3 regions of the Methylobacterium sp. 391_Methyba4 genome follow, and region 2 is predicted to be linked to each of the others. Evidence: predicted binding sites of a transcription regulator. Region 2 holds the regulator's gene; each other region holds the start of a gene.

What was found. The regulator PhoB, encoded in region 2, activates phosphate uptake and scavenging genes when phosphate is short. The targets are predictions, from matches to a motif close to TGTCATNNANCTGTCAT.
Region 1: a site for PhoB is predicted at 2,951-2,967, ahead of P9K36_RS25485 (Orn/Lys/Arg decarboxylase N-terminal domain-containing protein). Genes of this name have one in related genera too.
Region 3: a site for PhoB is predicted at 4,820-4,836, ahead of P9K36_RS04055 (CorA family divalent cation transporter). Genes of this name have one in related genera too.

What each region holds. Positions count from the first base shown of each region.
Region 1 covers NZ_CP121475.1:5,410,014-5,417,866, forward strand. The annotation lists gene P9K36_RS25480 (GNAT family N-acetyltransferase) at 1-557, opposite strand, end outside; gene P9K36_RS25485 (Orn/Lys/Arg decarboxylase N-terminal domain-containing protein) at 557-2,902, opposite strand; gene P9K36_RS25490 (hydroxyacid dehydrogenase) at 3,121-4,101, opposite strand; gene P9K36_RS25495 (TonB-dependent receptor) at 4,605-6,734, shown strand; gene P9K36_RS25500 (hypothetical protein) at 6,888-7,643, shown strand; gene metB (cystathionine gamma-synthase) at 7,653-7,853, opposite strand, start outside.
Region 2 covers NZ_CP121475.1:2,906,350-2,914,202, forward strand. The annotation lists gene P9K36_RS13550 (protein-disulfide reductase DsbD domain-containing protein) at 1-1,371, shown strand, start outside; gene phoB (phosphate regulon transcriptional regulator PhoB) at 1,519-2,214, opposite strand; gene phoU (phosphate signaling complex protein PhoU) at 2,403-3,122, opposite strand; gene pstB (phosphate ABC transporter ATP-binding protein PstB) at 3,241-4,056, opposite strand; gene pstA (phosphate ABC transporter permease PstA) at 4,077-4,967, opposite strand; gene pstC (phosphate ABC transporter permease subunit PstC) at 4,980-5,957, opposite strand; gene pstS (phosphate ABC transporter substrate-binding protein PstS) at 6,042-7,082, opposite strand; gene P9K36_RS13585 (hypothetical protein) at 7,350-7,595, shown strand; gene P9K36_RS13590 (hypothetical protein) at 7,611-7,811, opposite strand.
Region 3 covers NZ_CP121475.1:841,660-849,512, forward strand. The annotation lists gene P9K36_RS04025 (RimK family alpha-L-glutamate ligase) at 1-239, shown strand, start outside; gene P9K36_RS04030 (triphosphoribosyl-dephospho-CoA synthase) at 266-1,099, shown strand; gene fae (5,6,7,8-tetrahydromethanopterin hydro-lyase) at 1,338-1,850, shown strand; gene P9K36_RS04040 (hypothetical protein) at 2,224-2,553, shown strand; gene groL (chaperonin GroEL) at 2,660-4,300, opposite strand; gene groES (co-chaperone GroES) at 4,375-4,665, opposite strand; gene P9K36_RS04055 (CorA family divalent cation transporter) at 4,879-5,865, shown strand; gene P9K36_RS04060 (PAS domain-containing methyl-accepting chemotaxis protein) at 6,072-7,532, shown strand; gene pdeM (ligase-associated DNA damage response endonuclease PdeM) at 7,654-7,853, opposite strand, start outside.

The DNA.
Region 1 (7,853 bases), 2.5 Mb from region 2:
CCGGTGCCCAGCGCCCGCTGGACCATGACGCTGTCCGACCAGTGGCCGTACTTGAAGCCCACCGCCCGCAGGTAGCCGACCCGCTCGAACCCGCAGGCCTCGTGGAGCCGCAGGGACGCCGCGTTCTCGGCGTCGATGTAGCCGATCATCTGGCGGTAGCCGCCGGCCGCGCAGGCTTCGATCAGGGCCGGCAGCAGCCGGCGGCCGATCCCGGCATGCAGGTGGTCGGGATGCACGTAGATCGAGTGCTTCAGCGTGTAGCGGTAGGCCGGGCGTTTCCGGAACGGCACCGCGTAGGCGTAGCCCGCCACCGCGCCGTCCCGGTCGGCCACGAGGTGGGGCAGGCGCTTCTTGCGCATGGTCTTGCGCCGCCGCTTCAGGTCGTCGGGAAGCAGACGGTCCTCCTCGGCGACGCCGACATCGCTCACGCCCCTGCTGATGTGGTGCTCGTAGATCGCCACCATCGCCTCGACATCCGCATCCGAGGAGGCGCGGATGACGATGTCGGGGCAGGTGCGGGCCGGGACCAGGCCGGGCGTCTCGACCTCGATCTCCATCAGGCCCCCTCGCGTGCCACGTAGGTGTGGAAGCGGATCCGCCCGTCCGGATCGACCTCGCGGTAGACGCCCTGGATCTCGGCCTCGAAGCCCGGGAACAGGTTGGCGGAGGCCTCGAACATCTTGAAATAGTCGAGCATGGGCTTGGCCCGGTCGTCCAGGCGCTCGCCCGGCAGCACCGTGCCGATGCCCGGGGGATAGACCAGCATCAGCGTGGTGGCGATCCGCCCCTCGGCCTCGGCGATCGGCACGTAATCCACCTTGTTGCGGGTCAGCAGCTGGGCGGCCTTCTTGGGCGGCATCACCATCTCGGGCAGGTGCTCCGGGGCGAACTGGCGCCGCTGGAGCGTGGAGGTGCCGGCCTCCCGGTGGAAGGCGTGGAATTCGGCGCAGAGGTCGCGCAGGCGCACGCCGCGGTAGCGGTTCGGCCGGCGGTTGACGAATTCCGGCATGGCCTCCTCCAGCGGGACGTTGTCGTCGTGGAGCCGCTTGAAGGCGACGAGGCCCGAGATCAGCGTGCCGGCCTTGGAGGATTCGACCCCCGGGGTCAGCAGGAAGAGCAGCGAGTTCAGGTCGTTCTTCTCGGCGACGATCCGGTTCTCACGCAGGTACTGGGCCACGATCGGCGCCGGCACGCCGTGCTGGGCGTAGGCCCCCGTGTGCCGGTCGAAGCCGGGGGTGAGCACGGTGAGCTTGTTCGGGTCGGTGATCGCGTAGCCCGGCGCCACGTGGGTGAAGCCGTGCCAGCGGGCGCCCGGCTTCAGCTCCCAGTGGCGCGGCGTGGCGGCGAGTTCGTCGGTCGGCACGCTCTCCCACGGCACCTCGGCCCCGTCGGCATTCACCGTCACGTCCGGCACGAAGGGGTCGAAGAACCAGCGCCTTGCGGGATCGCGTTCGTTCTCCTCGAATTCCCGCCGGATCGCCCGGACCTTCTTGCGCCACTCGATCCCGAGCCGGATCGTGTCGTCCCACAGGATCATGCCGGAGCGGCCCTTCATCATCTGGGCGCCGACGTCGAGGGAGGCGAAGAGCGGGTAGAAGGGCGACGTGGAGGCGTGGACGAGGAAGCTCTCGTTGAGCCGCTTGTGCTCGACCCGCCGGGTCTGGCCGCGGATATGCCCGTCGCGGGTGTGGATCTGCGAGGCCTGGGAGAAGCTCGCGAGCTGCTTGTGGGTCGATTGCGTGGCGACGATGCCGGGCGAGGTCTCGTCGAGGCCGGTCAGCCCCATGGCGAAGCGGCGGGCGTAGAGCGGGTGGAACTTCATGAAGCCCGCCCAGGCCTCGTCGAACAGGATGTAGTCGCAGAGGTGGCCGATCTTCTCCAGGATCTCCTGGGCGTCGTAGATCGTGCCGTCGTAGGTGCACTGCTCGATCACCGCAACGCGGAACGGCCGCTCCCGGCGCCACGCCTCGGGATCGGTCACCAGCGGGTTCCGGCGGATCTTCTCCCGGATCCGGGTCTCGTCGAGGGCCTCATGATACATGGGGCCGATCAGGCCGTAGGCGTTCCGGTCCGTTTCCAGAAAGATCGGGATGCCGCCGCCCAGGAACAGGGCGCCGTGATGCGCCGCCTTGTGGTTGTTGCGGTCGAACAGGACGAGGTCGTCCTCCGCGATCAGCGAGGACAGGACGATCTTGTTGGAGGCCGAGGTGCCGTTGAGGACGAAGTAGGTCTTCTCGGCCCCGAAGATCTTCGCGGCCTCCTTCTGGGCCTTCAGCGCCGGGCCCTCGTGGGTCAGCAGGTCGCCGAGGTCGAGGACCGAGTTGTCGAGGTCGTCGCGGAAGATCGCTTCCCCCAGGTGCTCCACGAAGATCCGGCCGATCGGCGACCGGTTGTAGAAGATGCCGCCGTTGTGGCCCGGGCAGGTCCAGAGCTGGTTGCCCTTCTCGGCGTAGTCGACGAGCGCGCCGAAGAACGGCGTCTTGAGGGTCTGGGCGTATTGCGTGACCCGGCTGACGAGGCCGCGGGCGATGAATTCCGGCGTCTCCTCCGCCAGGAAGATGTAGCCGTCGATGAAATCGAGCAGTTCGACCGGGATGTCCTCCAGCCGCTTGCGGCGGACCATGATGACGATCGGCATCTCCAGGCCGCGCTTGCGCATCATGTCGATGAGGGCGGCGGCCTTGCCGTCGAGGCCGCGCTTGCCCCAATCGACCACGAGGCAGCCCACCGCGGCGTCGGTCTGCACCGCGATGGCCGCGTCCTCGACCCGCCGGGCGCGCACCACCTCGAAGCCGCGCTGCTCCACGGCTGCCACGATCTGATTGACGCGCGCGCCTTCGAGATCGTCCGGATCGAAGGCGGGGGCGCACATCAGGACCGTGAAGCGACGGTGGAAGTCCATGGAGCCCTCTCTGGCCTCGGATGCAGCGCGTGGCTTTCCGGCCCGTCTGCGACGATTGCATGACAACGTGCGCGGCGGGCGGTCGTGGTGCGGACGAAAGGGCGTGATCCGGGCGCGGTCGGAGCCGTTGGACCGCGGCCTTCCCATCCGCGCCCTCGTCCTGAGGTGCCGGTCGGAGATCGGTCGCGCGGCCCGCGGCAGCAACCCGTCTCAGGGTATCACAGGGCGCGCCGCCGCGCCCAGACATCCGGATTGACCAGTCCGCTCGGCCGCCGGCCTGCCAGCACGTCGACCACGCGGCCGGCGGCGGTCTCGGCGGTGCGGATCAGGGCCGACCCGGTGGAACCGCCGACATGGGGCGTCAGGATCGCGCGCGCCTGACGGGCGAGGGGGTGGTCGGCCGGCAGGGGCTCCTGGGCGAAGACGTCGAGCCCCACGCCCGCGATCGTGCCGGATTCCAGCGCCTCCACCAGGGCCGCCTCGTCGATCAGGCCGCCGCGGCTGGTGTTGATCAGGAAGGCGTCCCGCTTCATCCGGGCGAGCTGGTCCCGGCCGATCAGGCCGCGGGTGGCCGGGGTCAGGGGCACGTGCAGGGAGACGATGTCGGCCTCCGCGAGGAGCGCGTCCACCGAAGGAGCCCGCAGGGCACCAGCATTGGCGAAGTCGGCGTCCGGCCGGCTCGGGCCGTAGGCCAGCACCCGCAGGCCGAGGGCCGTGCCGAGCCGGGCCGTCGCCTGCCCGATCGCCCCGAAGCCGACGAGGCCCAGCGTCAGGCCGGCCAGCTCGATCAGGCGGGCGGTGAACTTGAAGCTGTCGTCGCCGCGTCGGACCGAGCGGTCGGCCTCCGGCAGGGCCTTGGCCAGGGCGAAGATCAGCGCCAGCGTCTGCTCGGCCACCGAGACGGCGTTGGCGCCGGGCGTGTTGACCACCACGATCCCGGCCTCGGTCGCCTCGGCGGTGGCGACGTGGTCGGTGCCGGTGCCGTGCACGCCGATCACCCGCAGGGCCGGGGCCGCCGCGATGGCGCGGGCCGGGAAGCCGGTGTTGCGGGTGATGACGGCGACGCACGGGGCGGCCTCGCGGGCCAGGGTCTCGGGATCCGTGCCGCTCGCCGGACGCGGCTCCAATCCGGCCGCCCGCAGCCGGTCGAGGCCCGCCGCGTGGATCGGCTGGACGATGAGGCACGGACCGGTGATCACGGGAAAACCTCTGCACTAGAGGAGGGGTGACAGGCACGTTTCGCGCCGGGCCCGTCTAGGCGGGGTGGGCAACCCTGGCAACCGGGCGCCCCGGTCTCCGCCGCGGCAACCCGATCGGACGCGCGCGATCCACACCCGATCGCGGCCGTGTCGGGCCCCGCACGCCCCGACGATCCCGGCCGCGCGCCTCGGCCGAGCTCCGGCCCGGCCTTCCGCGAAATCGCCGGCTCGACCGTGCGATGATGAGTGAGGCACTGATAATGATGTCGTTCGGCAATGGAATTCAGTATAGAACGCACTCAATATCGATCACGTAGATCGACCCTGCGTGCGCTGAATATAATTATAATTAATCCAAATGTATTTTTGACACACGTAGAGATATTTGCTGCCTTGCTCCGTGATTCGGAGCTTTCGTCACGACAATGCGGTCTCAAGATTTCTCGGTGTCGGTTTCCGCGCGGAACCGGCGCCGGCGGCGCGCGGCCCGGCCGGTTCTCCCGATGGCTGTCCTGCTGGGCTTCGTCGGTTCCGGGCTGCACGCGGCCCGCGCGGAGGAGGCCGGGGCCGGCCGGGAGGTCCAGCTCGACGAAATCTCGGTCGCGAGCGCGGCCGCGCCGCGCGGACCGGTCCCGGCCTATGCCGGCGGTCAGGTGGCGCGGGGCGGTCGCCTCGGCCTGCTGGGCGATACCGAGATCCAGAAGGCGCCCTTCAGCATCGCCAGCTACACCGACACGCTCATCCGGGACCGGCAGGCGCGGACGGTGTCCGAGACCCTGGTCCTCGACCCGTCGGTGCGCGCCACCCAGACCACGGGGGCGCCGTTCGACTCCTTCTCCATCCGGGGCTTCCCGTCCAACGAGAACACCAGCGGCGAGGTCGCCTTCGACGGGCTCTACGGCATTGCCCCGAGCTTCCGCATCTTCACCGACTACGTGGAGCGCATCGAGGTCCTAAAGGGGCCGTCCGCCGCCCTCACGGGGGTGTCGCCGAACGGCGCGGTCGGCGGCGTGGTCAATATCGTCCCGAAGCGCGCCGGCGCGGACCTGACCCGCGTCACCCTGGATTACGGCTCGACCGCCTGGGGCGGCAGCCAGGTCGACGTCGCCCGCCGCTGGGGGCCGGGACGGGAATGGGGCGCCCGCGTCGTCGGCAGCCTGCACGGCGGCGCCACGCCCTTCGACCGCCAGACTGAGACGACCGGCGTCGGGGCCCTGGCCCTCGACTACCAGGGTGACCGGTTCCGCGCGTGGCTCTACCTGCTGGCGCAGACGGACCGCTTCAACGCGCCGCTGCGCCCGTTCCTCCTGCGGGCCGGCGTGCCCGTACCGCGGGCGCCCGACGGTCGCCTGAACCTGACCCAGCCCTGGGAATACTCGGACGTCGACGATCGCGGCGGCCTGCTGCGCACCGAGTACGACCTGACCGATCAGGTCACGCTGTTCGCGGATGTCGGCGGCGGGCAGACCGGAGTGGAGCGGTACTTCCAATCGGCACCGACGATCCTCAACGGCCGCGGCGACACGACCAGCACGCCGCAATTCTACGCCCTCGGCGTCGACCGGCTCACCTACGACGCCGGCGTCCGGGCCCGGTTCGAGACCGGATTCATCCGCCACGCCCTCACGCTTCAGGGCTCCGTGTACGACGAGGCGACGGGACGGCGGTTCTCGCCCGGCCGGGGCGCCTACCTGTCGAACCTCTACGTGCCGGCCCTCGTCCCGTACATCGCGCCGATCTACGGCATCGGCCGGCCCCGCCTGTCCGACAGCACCCTGTCGGGGATCGCGGTGGCCGACACGCTGTCGGCCCTCGACGAGCGCGTCCTGCTGACCCTGGGTGTGCGCCGCCAGCGCGTGGAGGCGCACAATTACCTGTCGAATGTCGGCACGCTGGCCTCGTCGTACGACAAGAGCGCCACGACCCCGATGGTCGGTCTCGTGGTGCGGCCCTGGGACTCGGTCTCGCTCTACGGCAACTACATCGAGGGCCTGAGCCGCGGCGACGTGGCCCCGGCGGTAGCGACCAATTCCGGCACGATCCTCGCTCCCTACGTGGCCCGACAGGTCGAGGCGGGTGTGAAGCTCGATCTCGGCCGGTTCGGCGCCACGCTTGGCGCCTTCCGGATCACGAAGCCCGCGGGCGAACTCGGCCCGCAGGGGCGCTTCGCAGCGACCGGCGAGCAGCGCGTCAGCGGCCTCGAGCTGAGCCTGTTTGGCGAGATCACGCCGCAGGTGCGCGTGGTCGGCGGCGTGACCCTGCTGGACGGACGCCTCGTCCGGACGGCGCTCGCCGCCAATCGCGGGCACCGGCCGATCGGCGTGCCGGAGGCCCAGGCGAGCCTGGGCGCCGAGTGGGACCTGCCCGGGCTGCCCGGCCTGACGCTCAACGGCGCCGTCATCTCCACCGGGCGGCAGTTCGTCGACCTCGCGAACACCCAGGCCCTGCCGGCCTGGGCCCGCCTCGACCTTGGCCTGCGCTACACGACCCTCGTCGCCGAGCGGCCGACGACCTTCCGGGCCAGCGTCCTCAACGTGACCGACGCGCGGTACTGGACCGGGGTCGCGTCGTTCGGCACCTTCTTTCAGGGCGCGCCGCGCACCTACCTCCTGTCGATGGGGGTGGATCTCTGAGCCGGACCGGAGCGGCCATGCTGCTTCTGACGAGCCGCGCGATGTTTCACGGGAAACATTTTCTTAACCCTGAAGGTCGGGCGTGCGGGGGCCGCCCGCTGTTGCAGCGGCGCCGTCGCGGCGCGGCGCCGGCCGGGTTACCACCGGTCCACCATGACCACATCGAGCTGGCGCACCCTCCGCAACGAGCAGGCCCGGGCGCGGCTGGAACGGGCCCTGCCGTCGGTCTTCCCGGCACCGGTCCTTCAGCACGCCTTGGCGCGCCCGCTGATCCCGCCGACACCGCGGCTCGCCGTCGAGAGCTACTGGCGCAACCACATCCTCCGCGCCGACCGGCTGGCCCGGGCGCTGGCGGCCCGCTCCGGGACGCCGGAGGGCTGGACCTGGCAGCTCGGGGCCGAGGGCCGGGCCGGAAGCTTCCGCATGCCGCCGGCACCCTACCGCGATCCGGCCTTCGCCCGCGGCCGGGGCGCCTGCTGCATTTGCGGTCAGCCGGTCTACCGGTTCGGCTGGCACCGGGATCTCTGGGCGCGCGGCGCCCCCAACACCAATGCCGGCTGGCACGCGGCCTGTGTCGCGGCCTGGAAGTTCTGGATCGCGCCGCATGCCCAGGTCCGGGCGCTGAAGCTCCGCCAGCGGCATCGCTGCACCACCACCGGCAAGCGCCTGCTGAAGACGGCCGAGGTCGACCACACCCTGCCGCTCTACCGGGTCTGGCGGGAACACCGCGACGCGCCCTGGCCGGTGCTGCTCGGCTATTGGGGGGCGCCGAACCTGCAGGTGGTCAACCGCGCCGCCCATGTCGACAAGTGCCGCGACGAGGCGGTCGAGCGCTCCCGGACCGTGCAGCGTGCCCGTTTCCGGGTGGTCGAGGACGAGTCCGGGTTCAGCGTGGTCGAGGAGGAGTGACCGGCCGGCTCAGCCGTCCAGGGCCTCGAAGGCCCGCGACAGGTCGGCCAGCAGGTCGGCTTCCGCCTCCAGGCCGACGGAGAGACGCAGCAGCCCGTCGGTGATGCCCGCGATGGCGCGCGCCTCCGGGTCCATGGCCGCATGCGTCATGGTCGGCGGATGGGCGATCAGGCTCTCGACGCCGCCCAGGGATTCGGCCAGCGTGAACAC
Region 2 (7,853 bases):
ACGGACGGCACCCGCCGCCTCGCCTTCGCGTATGGTGACGAGCCGGTGCTTCCTGCCGTCGCGGCCGCGTCGAGCGCGCCGAATCCGGCCGGAGCCCCGCCGGCCGTCGCCGAGTTCGACGCGCTGACCCTCGCGACCGCCGCGGCCTTCGCCTTTCTGGGCGGCCTGATCCTCAACCTGATGCCCTGCGTCTTCCCGGTGCTGTCCATCAAGGTGCTGAGCCTCGTGCGGCATGCCGGCGAGGGCCCGGCGCGGCTGCGGCTGCACGGCCTCGCCTACACGGCCGGCGTGCTGGCGAGCTTCCTCGGCCTCGCATCCCTGCTGATCGCCCTGAAGGGTGGCGGGGCCGCGATCGGCTGGGGCTTCCAGCTGCAATCGCCCGCCATGGTCGCAGCCCTCGCCTATCTGCTGTTCGCGATGGGCCTGAGCCTGTCCGGGGTGGTCCATGTCGGCGGCCGGCTCGCCGGCCTCGGAGACGGCCTGACCCGGCGTGCCGGCCTGAGCGGCTCGTTCTTCACGGGCGTGCTGGCGACCCTGGTGGCGACCCCCTGCACGGCGCCGTTCATGGGCTCGGCGGTGGGCTTCGCGCTGACGCAGAGTGCCGGTGTCGCGCTCGCCGTCTTCGCGAGCCTCGGCCTCGGCCTCGCCCTGCCCTTCCTGGTGCTGACCCTCTGGCCGCCGGCCCTGCGGGCGCTGCCGCGGCCGGGCGCGTGGATGGAGACCCTCAAGCAGGTCCTGGCCTTCCCGGTCTACGCCACCGTGGCCTGGCTGATCTGGGTACTGGCGCAGCAGGTCGATCCGCGTGGGCTGCTGGCGGCACTGATCGGCCTCGTCCTGGTGGGCTTCGCCGCCTGGGCTTGGGAACACGGCCGCGCCGCCGCGCCCGGGGCGGGCCGGGTCGCGCGGGTCGCTGCGGCGCTCGCGCTGGTCGCCGTGGCGGCCCTCGCCGTGACCCTTCCGCGGGACCGCGCCGCGCCGTCGGCGCAGGCCGCCGCCGACGGGGTCGAGCCCTTCACTCAAGCGCGTCTCGACGCCCTGGTGGACGCGCACCGCCCCGTCTTCGTGGACATGACCGCCGCGTGGTGCATCACCTGCGCGGTGAACGAGGCGACCTCGCTCAACACCAAGGCCGTGCGGGCCGCGATGGCCGAGCGCGGCGTGACCTACATGAAGGGCGACTGGACCAACCAGAATCCCGAGATCACCCGTCTGCTGGAGAAGCACGGGCGCAGCGGCGTGCCGCTCTACCTCCTCTATACCGGAACCGGAGCGCCTCAGGTGCTTCCGCAGATCCTCACCGAGGGGACGGTTCTGGCGGCGCTCGACGCCGTGCCGGTCGCGTCCGGCCGGAGCGCGGCGCTGACCCGCTGAATCTGCGCGAGGCCCGGGGGGCCGCCGGGCCTCGCAGCATCCGCCGGCCTCGAACGTCCCTGGCTCCCTTCGCTGCAAGCGGGCGGGCGGCGCGGCCGACCGGCCTCCGGCCCGGAACCCTTTGTCCCGGAACGCTTCGCGCCCCTCTCAAGCGTCGAGCGAGAACGTCTCGTCGAAGGCGTAGCCCGAGCCGCGGACCGTACGGATCGGGTCGGCTTGGCGCGGGCCGTTCAGTGCCTTGCGCAGCCGCCCGACATGGACGTCGACCGTGCGCTCGTCGATGTAGACGTCGTGTCCCCAGACCCCGTCGAGGAGCTGCTCGCGGGAGAAGACCCGGCCCGGCGCCAGCATCAGGAATTCCAGCAGACGGAACTCTGTGGGGCCGAGATGCAGCTCCTCGCCGCCGCGGCGGACGCGATGGCCGGTGCGGTCGAGTTCGAGGTCGCCCGCCGCCAGCCGGTCCGAGACATGGGCGGGCTTGGCCCGGCGGAGCAGCGCGCGGATCCGGGCGAGCAGTTCCGGGACGGAGAACGGCTTGACGATGTAGTCGTCGGCGCCCGTCCCGAGACCGCGGATCCGGTCGCCCTCCTCGCCCCGGGCGGTGAGCATGATCACGGGCAGCCGCTCGGTCTCCCGGCGCGCCCGGATCCGCCGGCACAGCTCGATGCCCGACAGGCCGGGCAGCATCCAGTCGAGCAGGACGAGATCGGGAATCCGCTCCGCCAGGAGCAGCTCCGCGTCGTCGCCGCGAGCCGCGGAATCCACCAGAAAGCCCTCGGCTTCCAGATTGTAGCGCAGCAGCGTGGTCAGCGCCTCCTCGTCCTCGACGATCAGGACTTGCATGCTCACGTTCGAAGATCCGTTCACGAAGCGGCGCCATACGGCCTGCAGGCGCGCCGACTCTCCTTGGAGCCGGCGGGCAGGCGGAGGGTGCAGGAGGCGCCGCTCAGCCTCAACCCGCACGCTCCGATTCTCCGGCGGCGCCCCACAGGAGCGCGCGCAGGCCGACGCCTGGACCGGGGGCGGCCCGCTTACGGAGCCGGCACCCCGTCCACGGTCGCATAGTTCGACGCATCGTTCTTCGGCCGGTCGCCCGCCAGGGCCTCGCCCGTGGCGAGATAATGGATCGTCTCGGCGATGTTGGTGGTGTGGTCGCCGATCCGCTCGACGTTCTTGGCGCAGAACAGAAGATGCGTGCAGAACGAGATGTTGCGCGGATCCTCCATCATGTAGGTCAGGAGCTCGCGGAACAGCGAATTGTAAAGGGCGTCGATCTCGCCGTCCCGCTCCCAGACATCGTGGGCTGCCTGGACGTCGCGGCTCGCATAGGCGTCGAGAACGTCCTTGAGCTGGCCCTCCGCGAGGTCGCTCATGTGGCGCACGCCGAGAACGATCTTCTGGGCCGGCGCCTGATCGGAGATCGCCACCACCCGCTTGGCGACGTTCTTGGCGAGGTCGCCGATCCGCTCGAGGTCGCCGGAGACGCGGATCGCCGAGATCGTCTCACGCAGATCGATCGCCAGGGGCTGACGCCGGGCGATCAACAGCACGGCGCGCTCCTCGATGTCCCGCTGCAGGGTGTCGAGGCGCTTGTCGGCGACGATCACCGCCTGGGCGAGCGTGTCGTCCCGGCGCACGAGGGCGTCCGTCGCCTCCGCGGTCATCTTCTCGGCCACGCCGCCCATCTCCGAGATCGAGCGACGCAGGTTCTCCAGGTCGGTGTCGTAGGAGGTGACGATATGGCCGGGCATGGCGAATCCTTCGATGGGTCCCGGGGGCGGCGCTCCGGGGAGGCCCTCGGGGACCCGCCGGCCCTCCGCGGATGCGGCGACCGGACGGCCTTCCCCGAGACCGGAGCGTTCAGGCAGACTAGCCGAACCGGCCGGTGATGTAGTCCTGGGTGCGGCGTTCCGTCGGGTTCATGAACATCCGGTTGGTCGGACCGAACTCGATCAGCTGGCCCAGATACATGAAGGCGGTGAACTGCGAGATGCGCGCCGCCTGCTGCATGTTGTGGGTGACGATCACGATGGTGAACTCGTCGCGCAACTGCTCGATCAGCTCCTCGATGCGGCCGGTGGAGATCGGGTCGAGGGCCGAGGTCGGCTCGTCGAACAGGATCACCTCTGGGCGCTGCGCCACCGTGCGGGCGATGCACAGGCGCTGCTGCTGGCCGCCCGACAGGCCCGTGCCCTGCTGCTTGAGCTTGTCCTTCACCTCGTCCCAGAGGGCGGCCTTGCGCAGGGAGGCCTCGATCCGGCCGTCGAGTTCGGATTTCGGCAGCTTCTCGTAGAGGCGCAGGCCGAAGGCGACGTTGTCATAGATCGACATCGGGAACGGCGTCGGCTTCTGGAACACCATGCCGATGCGCGAGCGCAGCTCGTTCAGGTCGATGGAGGGGCTGAGGATGTTCTCGCCGTCCAGGAGGATCTCGCCCTCGGCCCGCTGCTCCGGATAGAGGCTGTAGATCCGGTTGAAGCAGCGCAGCAGGGTGGACTTGCCGCAGCCCGAGGGCCCGATCAGCGCCGTGACCTGCCGGTCGTGAAAGTTGAGGTTGACGTCCTTCAACCCGTGGAAGCTGCCGTAGTAGAAGTTCAGGCGCTTCACGGCGATCCGCACGGGACCGCCCTCGTCGGCGCGGTTGCGGTTCAGCTCGACCGTGGGGATCGCGGAGGCGGCGTTCATCGTCGTGTCCTCGAAGGGTCTCAGCGCGAGGTCTGCGGCTTGATCACAAGGCGGGCAATGATCGACAGCACCAGGATGGTGGCGGTGATCAGAAGCGCGCCGGCCCAGGCGAGGCCCTGCCAGTTCGGGTAGGGCGACAGGGCGAACTGGTAGATCATCACCGGCAGGTTCGCGACGCCGCCCATCAGGTTGGCCGAGAACCAGGAATTGTTGTTGAGCGCGGTGAACAGCAATGGCGCCGTCTCGCCGGCGATGCGCGCCAGGGCCAGGATGATCCCGGTGACGATGCCGGCCGAGGCCGCCCGCCACGTGACGTTGATGATCACCGTCGAGGGCGGCGCCCCGAGCGCCGCGCCGGCCTCCCGCAGGGTTCCGGGGACGAGCCGCAGCATGTCCTCGGTGGTGCGGACGATCACCGGAACGGCGATGATCGCGAGCGCGACGCCGCCGGCCCAGCCCGAATAGGTGCCCATCGGCCGCACCATCAGGGTGTAGACGAACAGGCCGATCAGGATCGACGGCGCCGAGAGCAGGATGTCGTTGAGGAAGCGGATCAGGGCTGCGAGCTTCGAGCCGCGCCCGTACTCGGCCAGGAACGTCCCGGCCATGACGCCGACCGGCGTCGCGATCACGATGCCGATCCCGGTCAGGACGAGGCTGCCCAGAATGGCGTTGGCGATGCCGCCGCCCTCGGATCCGGGGCCCGGCGTCGGGTTGGTGAACAGGGTCGGCGTGAAGCCGCGCACGCCCTGGACGATCAGCATCACCAGGATCGAGCCCAGGACCAGGGCGCCCACCAGAGTCGCCCCGGTGCAGGCAACCCGCAGCGTGCGGTCGGCGATGCGCCGGCCCTGACGGACCCGGCCGGAGCGGCGCCGGGGCGCCGCGGTCATCGTGGGGGAGGCGTCCATCGCGCGTGCTCCTCAGGCGGCCTGGACGCGGCGCGTCAGCAGCCGGGCGATGATGAGAACCACGAAGGTGATCACGAACAGGATGCAGCCCAGAGCCATCAGGGCGTTGAGCTGGAGGCCGTCGGCTTCGTTGAACTCGTTGGCGATGCGCGACGCGATGGTCGAGCTCGGATCGAAGATCGAGGCCGAGAGGCGGTTGGCGTTGCCGACCACGAAGGTCACCGCCATCGTCTCGCCCAGCGCCCGGCCGAGGCCGAGCATGATCGCCCCGATGATCGAGACCGAGGCCTGCGGCACCAGCACGTGGCGCACCACCTCCCAGGTGGTGCAGCCGATGCCGTAGGCGCTCTCGCGCAGCACGGTCGGGATCTGGTCGAGCATGTCGCGGGCGATCGAGGCGATGAACGGCACGATCATGATCGCCAGGATGATCCCGGCGGTGAAGACGCCGACGCCCGAGGGCACCCGGGCGTAGAACAAGGTGCCGACGATCGGCATGCCCTCGACGAGGTTCGAGGCCGGGATCTGGATGTAGCGCGCGAAGAGCGGCGCGAACACGAACAGGCCCCACATGCCGTAGATGATGCTGGGCACGGCGGCGAGCAGCTCGATCGTCATGGCGACCGGCTTGCGGGCCCAGCCCGGGCAGAGCTGGGTGAGGTAGACCGCGATCCCGAGGGAGACGGGGACGCCGATCAGGAGCGCCAGGAAGGCGGAGGCGACGGTCCCGATCACCGCCACCAGGGCGCCGTACTGCTCGGTCCCGACGTTCCAGGCGCTGGAGGTCAGGAATCCGAAGCCGAATTCGCGGAAGGCGGGCCAACCGCCGTAGAGGATCGAGCCCAGGATGCCGGCGAGGACGAGCAGCACCAGCAGCGCTGCGGCATACGAGGAGGTCCGGAACAGGGTGTCGAGGCTCCGGCTCGGCGCCTTCCGCGCCGTCGCGGAACGGGTTCGGCCGAGGGCGATCGATTCAGTCAAAGCGGGCATCCGCTGTTCTCTGCGAAGACGGCGTGGTAGCGCGGGGCGTTCCGAGAAGCGAGGGAGGAGGTTCGCACCTCCTCCCGGCCACGCTCACATGTTGAAGACGGGCTTACCGTCCTTGCCCTTCACGTCCTTCCACTCCTGGTGGATCAGCTCGACGACGTTGTCCGGCAGCGGGACATAGTCGAGGTCGACGGCGAGCTTGTCGCCGTTCTTGTAGGCCCAGTTGAAGAACTTGAGCACATCGGCGGACTTGGCCGGATCGACGGCATCCTTGTGGACCAGGATGAAGGTCGCCGCCGTGATCGGCCACGCCGCCTCGCCCGGCTGGTTGGTCAGGGAGATGCCGAAGCCCGGGGTCGCCTTCCAGTCGGCGCTCGCCGCCGCGGCCTGGAACGCCTTGTCGTCGGGCTGCGGATACTTGCCGGCCTTGTTCTGCAGCAGGGCGTAGGAAAGCTTGTTCTGCTTGGCGTAGGCCGACTCGACGTAGCCGATCGCGTTCGGGACCTGCTTCACCGTGGCGGTCACGCCCTCGTTGCCCTTGCCACCCTGCCCCACCGGCCAGGAGATCGTCGTGGCGGCGCCGTATTCCTTCTTCCAGGGCTCGGAGACCTGGGACAGGTAGGTGGTGAAGATGTTGGTCGTGCCCGACGCGTCGGAGCGGTAGACCGGGGTGATGTTGGAGTCGGGAAGCTTCAGCCCGTCATTGAGTTTCGCGATCCGCGGATCGCTCCACTTGGCGATCTTGCCGGCATAGATGTCGGCCAGCACGTCGCCGGTGAGCTTGAGCTTGCCCGGCTCGATCCCGGGGATGTTCACCACCGGCACGACGCCGCCCATCACGGTCGGGAACTGGACGAGACCGTCCTTGGCGAGCTGCTCGGGCTTGAGGGGCGCGTCGGTGGCGCCGAAATCGACCGTCTTCGCCTGGATCTGCTTGATGCCGCCCCCGGAGCCGATCGACTGGTAGTTGAGGCCCGAGCCGGTCTCCTTGCGATAGGCCTCGGCCCACTTGGAGTAGACCGGGAAGGGGAACGTAGCCCCGGCGCCGGTGATATCGGCGGCGAGCGCCGCGGACGCCAGCTGAACCGTCGCGAGGCCGACGGCGAGCGCGTAAGCGAAGGGTCTCAAGGGATTCTCCGTTGCCGTCGGGCAAGAGCCTGCGCTGCCCTGCCGGCAAGCCCATGCCCGCGGCAGAGCTCTGCGGCCGATCTTCCGAAGAGACCCAGCGCCGGCCGCCCGATGGAGGGGCGCATACGACAGGCAGATGACACCGGGATGACATCGCGCCGCGGGCCCGACGGCACGGTTCGTGGTTCTCGCGCGTTCATAACCCGCATGGGCAGCGGGAATGCCGGGGCAATGCCAGCGGCAGTGACAGCGGGAGGACGTCGGATCGTGGGCGGCGAGGAGGTCGATACGGGGGCGGATGCCGACCCGGTCTGGTCGGCCCTGCATGCGGAGCGGGAGGCCGTGGAGCGTGCCCTCACGCTGGCGCAGGCGCGCCAGAAATTCTCCACCGATCCGGAGCTGGCGGACGCAGCGCGGCGCGAGGAGGCCGAGCTGCTGGTCAACCTCGACCGGGTGCTGACGTTGATTCGTGCCGCCGAGTATCGTCGACGGCCGGGGGCGCGCCGCTGGTAGCGGCGCGGGGCCGGATCAGATCGCCCGGCGCAGCTCCCGCTCCTTCTGGCGCAGTCGCAGAAGCAGCTCGACGTGCGTGTCGGTGATCGGCTGCGTGTCGACGCTGCCTTCGTAGACCGTGCGAAGGTTGAGGCCGAGCTGGCGCGTGTCGAGCGCCCGCTTCAGCGACTGTCCCGCAGGCAGATGCCCATCGGACTCGACGATAGCCGGCTTCATGGCTCCCTCCCGCCCTTCGACCGCCCATGCCTTCCGCGGTAC
Region 3 (7,853 bases), 2.1 Mb from region 2:
CGATGCCGCGCGCCGCCGCCGAGTTGGCCGAGGCGGCCGCCGCCGCGGTCGGCGTCGATTATTCCGGCGTCGACCTCGTCGAAGACGGGGAGGGCGGGTTCTCGGTCCTGGAGGTCAATTCCATGCCGGCCTGGTCGGGCCTCCAGACCGTGTGCGAGACCGATATCGCCGCCGCGGTGGTGCGCGGCTTCCTCGCCGCGGCCCGCGGCGCCAGCCGTCCCCGGCTCGTGGTGGCATGAGCGGACCCGGCACGAGCGGAACCGGGATGAGCGGCCTCGACGCGGCGCTGATCGGCACGCTCTACCGGGCCGCCTGCCTCGCGGAGCTCGACGCCCTCAAGCCCGGCAATGTCCACGCCTACGCGCCCGGCCATCGCATGGTGCTGGCGGATTTCGTCATCAGCGCCGATGTCTCGGCGCCGGCCCTGGCCCGGGCGGGCGCCGGCGTGGGCATGCGGATCCGCGACGGCGTCGCCGCCACGATGGCGGCGGTGGGCCAGAACACCAATCTCGGCATCCTGCTCCTCTGCGCCCCCCTGGCCGTCGCGGCCGAGCGGGGCCTGACCGTCGCGACGGCGCTCAAGACGCTGAACACCACGGATGCGGACGCCGTCTTCGCGGCCATCCGCCTCGCCAATCCGGGCGGCCTCGGCCAAGCCGAGCACCACGACGTCGCCCACGCGGCGCCCGCCGCCCTGCACGATGCAATGGCGGAGGCCGCCAACCGGGACCGGATCGCCCGCGCCTACGTGACGGACTTCGCGGACGTGCCGGCGATCGGGCTCGCGGCCCTGGCCGAGGCCCGCGCTGGGGGGCTCGACCCCACATGGTGTACGACCGCGATTCATCTCGCCTTTCTCCAGGCGGTCCCCGACAGCCATGTCGCCCGCAAGCACGGCGCCGCGGCGGCCGAACGCATCCGCCGGGAGGCCGAGGCCCTTCGCGCCGGGATCGACCTCGCCGCACGGCCGGTCGACGCGCTGCTGGCCTTCGACGCGTCGTTGAAGGCGCGGGCCATCAATCCTGGCACGAGCGCCGATTTTACGGTCGCGACGCTGTTCTGGGACGCCCTTGCGGCCGCCGGCGCACGGCTGGTCTGACCGGGGCGCACGATCCGGGGATCGCGGCACCGGACAGTTGGAAATTCCTTCGTGTCAGAGCCTTGCGCGGGTTGTGAGCCGCTGGGCCCCGCTGTAGGGTCCGCCGCGCTGTCCGGCCCAACCGGCTCGGCTCATCCGGCTCGGCCGGCATGGTCGGGCGCCGATAACAAGGATGGCTTCCCGGCCGCGGCACCGCCCGGCGCGCGGCTCTATTTCGGAATCCAGGGAGAGACACCGAATGGCGAAGATCACCAAGGTTCAGGTCGGCGAAGCGCTCGTCGGCGAGGGCAACGAGGTCGCCCACATCGATCTCATCATCGGACCGCGCGGCTCGCCCGCCGAGACGGCTTTCTGCAACGGCCTCGTGAACAACAAGCACGGCTTCACCAGCCTGCTCGCGGTCATCGCGCCGAACCTGCCGTGCAAGCCGAACACCCTGATGTTCAACAAGGTCACCATCAACGACGCCCGTCAGGCCGTCCAGATGTTCGGCCCGGCCCAGCACGGCGTTGCCAAGGCCGTGCAGGACGCGGTGGCCGAGGGCATCATCCCGGCGGACGAGGCCGACGACCTGTACATCCTGGTCGGCGTGTTCATCCACTGGGAGGCGGCCGACGACGCCAAGATCCAGAAGTACAACTACGAGGCGACCAAGCTGTCGATCCAGCGCGCCGTCAACGGTGAGCCGAAGGCTTCGACGGTCACCGAGCAGCGCAACTCGGCGCAGCACCCCTTCGCCGCCAACGCTTAGATCGGGGACGGTCCTGGGCAGAGCGAGCCTCCGCCCGCACCGCGGGGCCTGCTCCAGCGACTGGCTTCGATCTTCCTTGGCCGATAGGTAAGCCTTTGAACGGGACGGCGAAAGCCGTCCCGTTTTTCGTTTGTCGCCCGCCACTCGAAACGCCGCGAGACGGGGCTTCGGGCGCCGGCGCGCTGGACGCGTCATGGTCGGCGCGCGCGACCGCGGACGCGCGGACTGAGCCCGAGACGTCGACCTCCCCTCGACCGCTGTGCGCCGTCGCGGCAGGGTAAGGCGCGGTCGCACCGGTGACGCGGCGGCGCCGCCGACGTCGCGGCTCCGCCGTTGATGTGGAAGAACTCCATCGCGGCGCGCGGATACTCTGTTGTCGCGGCCGCGCCAATCAGAGCCGCAAGGTCAGGTCATGCCAACAGCCGCCGAAGAATCCGGAGCCCTGCGCGATGATTGGATGCACGGCGGCCATCTGGTCCTCGCCGCGGATCCCGATCCGTCGGATCACGCGGCGATCCATGCCTGGATCCTCGACGTCATCGAGGGCGGCGGCGGAGACCCCGATCACGACGGTATCCGCGACCTGATCTACCACAGCCTGAACTTCGACATCCCTTTCCAGGCGACCGAGCGTGTCCGGCAATCCTTGATCGCCACTGTGCGAGCCCGCCTTCAGGCCCCGGCGTCGCGTCAAGGCCGCTGAGCCCGACCAGACTCCGCCGCGCGCGCCGAGCAGCCACGGCAGCGCCAAAAGAAAAGGGGCCGCCTCTCGGCGACCCCCTTCCTCCGTCATGCGCGGTGGCGTGGACTTAGAAGTCCATGCCGCCCATGCCGCCGCCCGGCATCGCCGGAGCAGGGCTGTCCTTCTTCGGGGCGTCGGCGACCATCGCCTCGGTGGTCACCAGCAGGCCGGCGACCGAGGCCGCGTCCTGCAGGGCGGTGCGCACCACCTTGGCCGGGTCGACGATGCCGGCCTGGATCATGTCGACGTACTCTTCGGTCTGGGCGTTGAAGCCGTAGGTCTCGGAGTCCGCCTTGTCGGTGATCTTGCCGACCACGATCGAGCCCTCGACGCCCGCGTTCTGGGCGATCTGGCGGATCGGGGCCTCGAGAGCCTTGAGGACGATCTTGATGCCGGCCTGGACGTCCGGAATGTCGGACTTCAGGGCAGCGACCGCCTTCTTGGCGCGCAGGAGCGCGGTGCCGCCGCCGGGGACGATGCCTTCCTCGACCGCCGCGCGGGTGGCGTTGAGGGCGTCGTCGACGCGGTCCTTCTTCTCCTTGACCTCGACCTCGGTCGCGCCGCCGACGCGGATCACCGCGACGCCGCCCGCGAGCTTGGCCAGACGCTCTTGGAGCTTCTCGCGGTCGTAGTCCGAGGTGGTCTCCTCGATCTGCGCCTTGATCTGGCTGATCCGGCCCTCGATGTCGGCCTTCTCGCCGACGCCGTCGATGATCGTGGTGTTCTCCTTCTCGATCCGCACGCGCTTGGCGCGGCCGAGCATCGGGAGCGTCACGTTCTCGAGCTTGATGCCGAGGTCCTCGGCGATCATCTGGCCCTTGGTCAGGATCGCGATGTCCTCGAGCATCGCCTTGCGGCGGTCACCGAAGCCCGGCGCCTTCACGGCCGCGACCTTCAGGCCGCCGCGGAGCTTGTTGACGACGAGCGTGGCGAGCGCCTCACCCTCGATGTCCTCGGCGATGATCAGGAGCGGCTTGCCGGTCTGGACCACGGCCTCGAGCACCGGCAGCATCGCCTGGAGCGAGGAGAGCTTCTTCTCGTGGATGAGGATGTAGGGATCCTCGAGCTCGGCGACCATCTTCTCCGCATTCGTGATGAAGTACGGGGACAGGTAGCCGCGGTCGAACTGCATGCCTTCGACGACGTCGAGCTCGGTCTCGGCGGTCTTGGCCTCCTCGACCGTGATGACGCCCTCGTTGCCCACCTTCTGCATGGCGTGGGCGATCATCTCGCCGATCTCCTTGTCGCCGTTGGCGGAGATCGTGCCGACCTGGGCGACCTCGTCGGAGGTCGAGACCTTCTTGGCGCGGGCGATGATGTCCTTCACCGCAGCCTGGGTGGCGAGGTCGATGCCGCGCTTCAGGTCCATCGGGTTGATGCCGGCGGCGACGTACTTGGCGCCCTCGCGGACGATGGCCTGGGCCAGCACGGTCGCGGTGGTGGTGCCGTCACCCGCGATGTCGTTGGTCTTCGAGGCCACTTCGCGCACCATCTGGGCGCCCATGTTCTCGAAGCGGTCGGCGAGCTCGATCTCCTTGGCGACGGTGACGCCGTCCTTGGTGATGCGCGGGGCGCCGAAGCTCTTCTCGATCACGACGTTGCGGCCCTTCGGGCCGAGCGTCACCTTCACCGCGTCTGCGAGGATGTCGACGCCGCGCAGCATCTTGTCGCGGGCGTCGGCGGAGAAACGAACGTCTTTCGCTGCCATTGTGTGCCTCTTATCTGGTTGGGTTGCGCCCCAAGACTATGGAAAGTCTCAAAGGGCGGTGAGAGGTGATCCGATCAGACGGCGACGACGCCCATGATGTCGGATTCCTTCATGATCAGGAGGTCCTGACCGTCGATCTTGACCTCGGTGCCGGACCACTTGCCGAACAGGACGCGGTCGCCGGCCTTGACGTCGAGCGGGTTGACGCGGCCCTGCTCGTCGCGGGCGCCGGGACCGACGGCGACGATCTCGCCTTCCTGCGGCTTCTCCTTGGCGGTGTCCGGGATGATGATGCCGCCCTTGGTCTTCTCCTCGCTCTCGATGCGACGGACGACCACGCGGTCGTGCAGCGGACGGAACTTCATGAGCTGCCCTCTTGCTTCAGGTCTGGAGTTGGCGTTGATGCGGCCGGCGGGACCGCTCGCGAACTCGACTGTTAGCACTCTGTCTCGGCGAGTGCCAAAGACGGCGGCGAGATAGGCTCGCTGCGGTTCCGAGTCAAGGCTGTCGCACCCCCGCGCGACGGTGCGATGACGCGCCGGCGGCCTTCCTTCTCGCCCCATGGATAATGCGCCGTCATGTTGAGCCTGCACGGACCCGAAGGCCCGGTGGCGTTGCAACCCGGCAGCCCGATCGCGCGCCATACGGTATGGCTCGACCTGAACGACCCGAGCCCGGAGGAAGCCAAAGCGGTCGAGGCGGCGACCGGTCTGCGCGTGCCGTCCCGGGCGGCGCTGTCGGAGGTCGAGACGTCGAGTCGCCTGCGCCGGGTGAAGGGCGGCCTGTCGCTCTCGACGCCGATGATCACCTTCGAGCAGAGCGCGTCGCAGGTGAAGCCGCTGGGCTTCCTGCTGACCAAGGACCACTTCGTCACGATCCGCTTTCACGACCTGCGCGCCTTCGACTCCTCCGCGAAGCGCATCGCGGAGGGCGATGGCAGCACGACCCCGAGCGAGATCTTCCTCGTCGTCCTGGAGGAGCTGGTCGACAGCCTCGCGGACGCCCTGGAGGACATGGGATCGGAACTCGACACGCTCTCGACCCGGATCTTCGACTTCGACGTCCGCGGTGCCGAGCGGCGGCGCCTGGAGAGCCCGCCGCCCCGGCGCCGCGACCTCGCCCTGCGCCGGATTCTGCGGGGCATCAGCAACCGCGGAAAGGTCCTGGGGAAGATCCGCGCCAGTCTGCTCGGGCTCGAACGGATCGTGCCGTTCGTCGCCGCAGCCTGCGACGGCATCGGCCTGCCGGAGGACGCGCGCTTCGAGACGATCAAGCGGGACATCGAATCCCTCGACGAGTTCGAGACGCGCCTCGCTGAGAACGTGCAGTTCCTGCTCGACGCGGCCCTCGGCCTCATCACCATCGAGCAGAACAACGTCTTCCGGGTGCTCACCGTCGTCTCGGTGGTCGGCGTCCCGCCAACCTTGATCGCGTCGATCTACGGCATGAACTTCAAGCACATGCCGGAGCTGGACTGGACTCTCGGCTATCCCTACGCGCTCGGCCTGATCCTTTTCAGCGCCATAGCGCCTATAGTATACTTTCGAATGCGCGGTTGGTTCTGATATTCAGACCGTTTTAACAGCACAAAAAGCGTCTCGCCAAGTGTTAGTGGCGCGGAAACCATCTACCCCGACCTCGAAGGCACTCCGTCATCGCGATCAAAAGTCTTCGATTGCCTGCCGCCAAACGGAGACCAGCATAACGCAGCAAGAAAGAGTTCATTAACGCTGCGATGCGATACCCGCGGGCGAGGAATGCGAGTGTCGAAATGTTCAACCGTACGACTTTCAACGAAGCCCAGGCCAAGATCGATGCCCTGGATCGTTCGCTCGCGATCATCGAGTTTTCGATGGACGGAAACGTCGTCCATGCGAACAAGAATTTCTTGAAGCTGATGAAGTATGATCTGCCGGATATTCAGAACCGGCACCACCGTCTCTTCGTGGATAGGGCTTATGCCGAGACCGCGGAGTATACGGAATTCTGGGACAAGCTGAAGGTCGGCCAGTACGTCACCGGCGAGTTCCTCCGCCTGGACAAGGACGGCAACTCGGTCTGGCTGGAGGCGACATACAATCCCGTCCTCGACGCCCGTGGCCGGCCCGTGAAGGTGGTCAAGTTCGCCTCGGACATCTCCGCCAAGAAGAAGGAGATCAACCGGCTCCTGACCATGATCGACAACGTTCCGGTGGCCGTCATGACGGCCGACCTCAAGAACGATTTCAAGATCGACTATATGAACGCCACCTCGCGCCGGACCCTCGGGACGATCGACCAGCATCTGCCGGTGAAAGTCGACGAGATGCTCGGCCGGTCGTTCGACATCTTCCACAAGAATCCGAGCCACCAGCGCACCATGCTGGCGGATGCGAGCCGGCTGCCGCACTCCACCAAGATCAAGGTCGGACCCGAGACCCTGAACCTGCGCGTCACGGCCGTGAACGACGAGAAGGGTCAGTATCTCGGGCCGATGCTGACCTGGGCCGTGGTCACCGCGCAGGTGAACATGGAGACCGATGTCAAGCGGGTGGTCGAGGCGGTGGGCTCGGCCATCCAGGAGATGCAGAACTCGGCCGAAGGGCTGATGCAGTCCGCCGAATCCGCACGGCACAAGGCCTCGTCGGTCGCGGCGAACTCCGAGCAGATGAACGGCGCGATCCAGGAGATTTCCGGTCAGGTCGGGCGCGTCTCGGAGCGCGCGCAGCAGATCGCCGCGCAGGCCGGGACCACGGACGCGACCATGCGCCAGCTCGCCGAGAATGCCCGCAAGGTCGACGCGGTGGTCAGCATGATCAAGTCGATCGCCGACCAGACCAATCTCCTGGCGCTGAATGCGACCATCGAGGCGGCGCGGGCGGGGGCCGCCGGCCGCGGCTTCGCGGTGGTGGCCTCCGAGGTCAAGGCGCTCGCAGAGCAGACCGCCAAGGCGACTGGCGAGATCACACAGCAGGTCTCGGCGATCCAGAGCGCCACCGGCGAGGCGGTGGGAGCGATCGAGATGATTACCGCGGCGGTGGGCGAGTTGTCCAAGCTGACCCTGGCGATGGCGAGCGCCGTCGAGGAGCAGGCGGTCTCCACCCACGAGATGGCGGGCAATATCGGCGGTGTTTCCGAGGCCGCCAATGCTACCGGTCAGCTCGCCCGGGCCGTCCAGGATGTCGCCGAGAGCCTCGCGGGCCACTCGGCAAGCCTGTCGGACAGCGTGACCCGGTTCATGAAGACGGCCTGAGGCCGGATCAGACCGGGCGCCTCGCCGCGGCGCCGTCCTGGCGAACGGAGCGAGGCGATCCCGTCGGCGCGGCGCATCGAAACGACGCGCCGCGCGAATTTGCGCGGGATGACGGGCGCGCTCAGTCCCGGGCGAGCTGCGCCCGGCCGATGGCGAAGACCCGACCGTCGCCGAGGAGGTGGGCGGTGAATCCCTTCGGGAACAAGCCCTCGATGGCCTTGTCGCGCACGTTCAGCCCGCCCGCATAGGCGCCGAAGGCCGGCATTACCAGCCGCGTGCCATCCGTGACGAAGCAGCGGCGGCGGACGGCCCGCCCCCGCA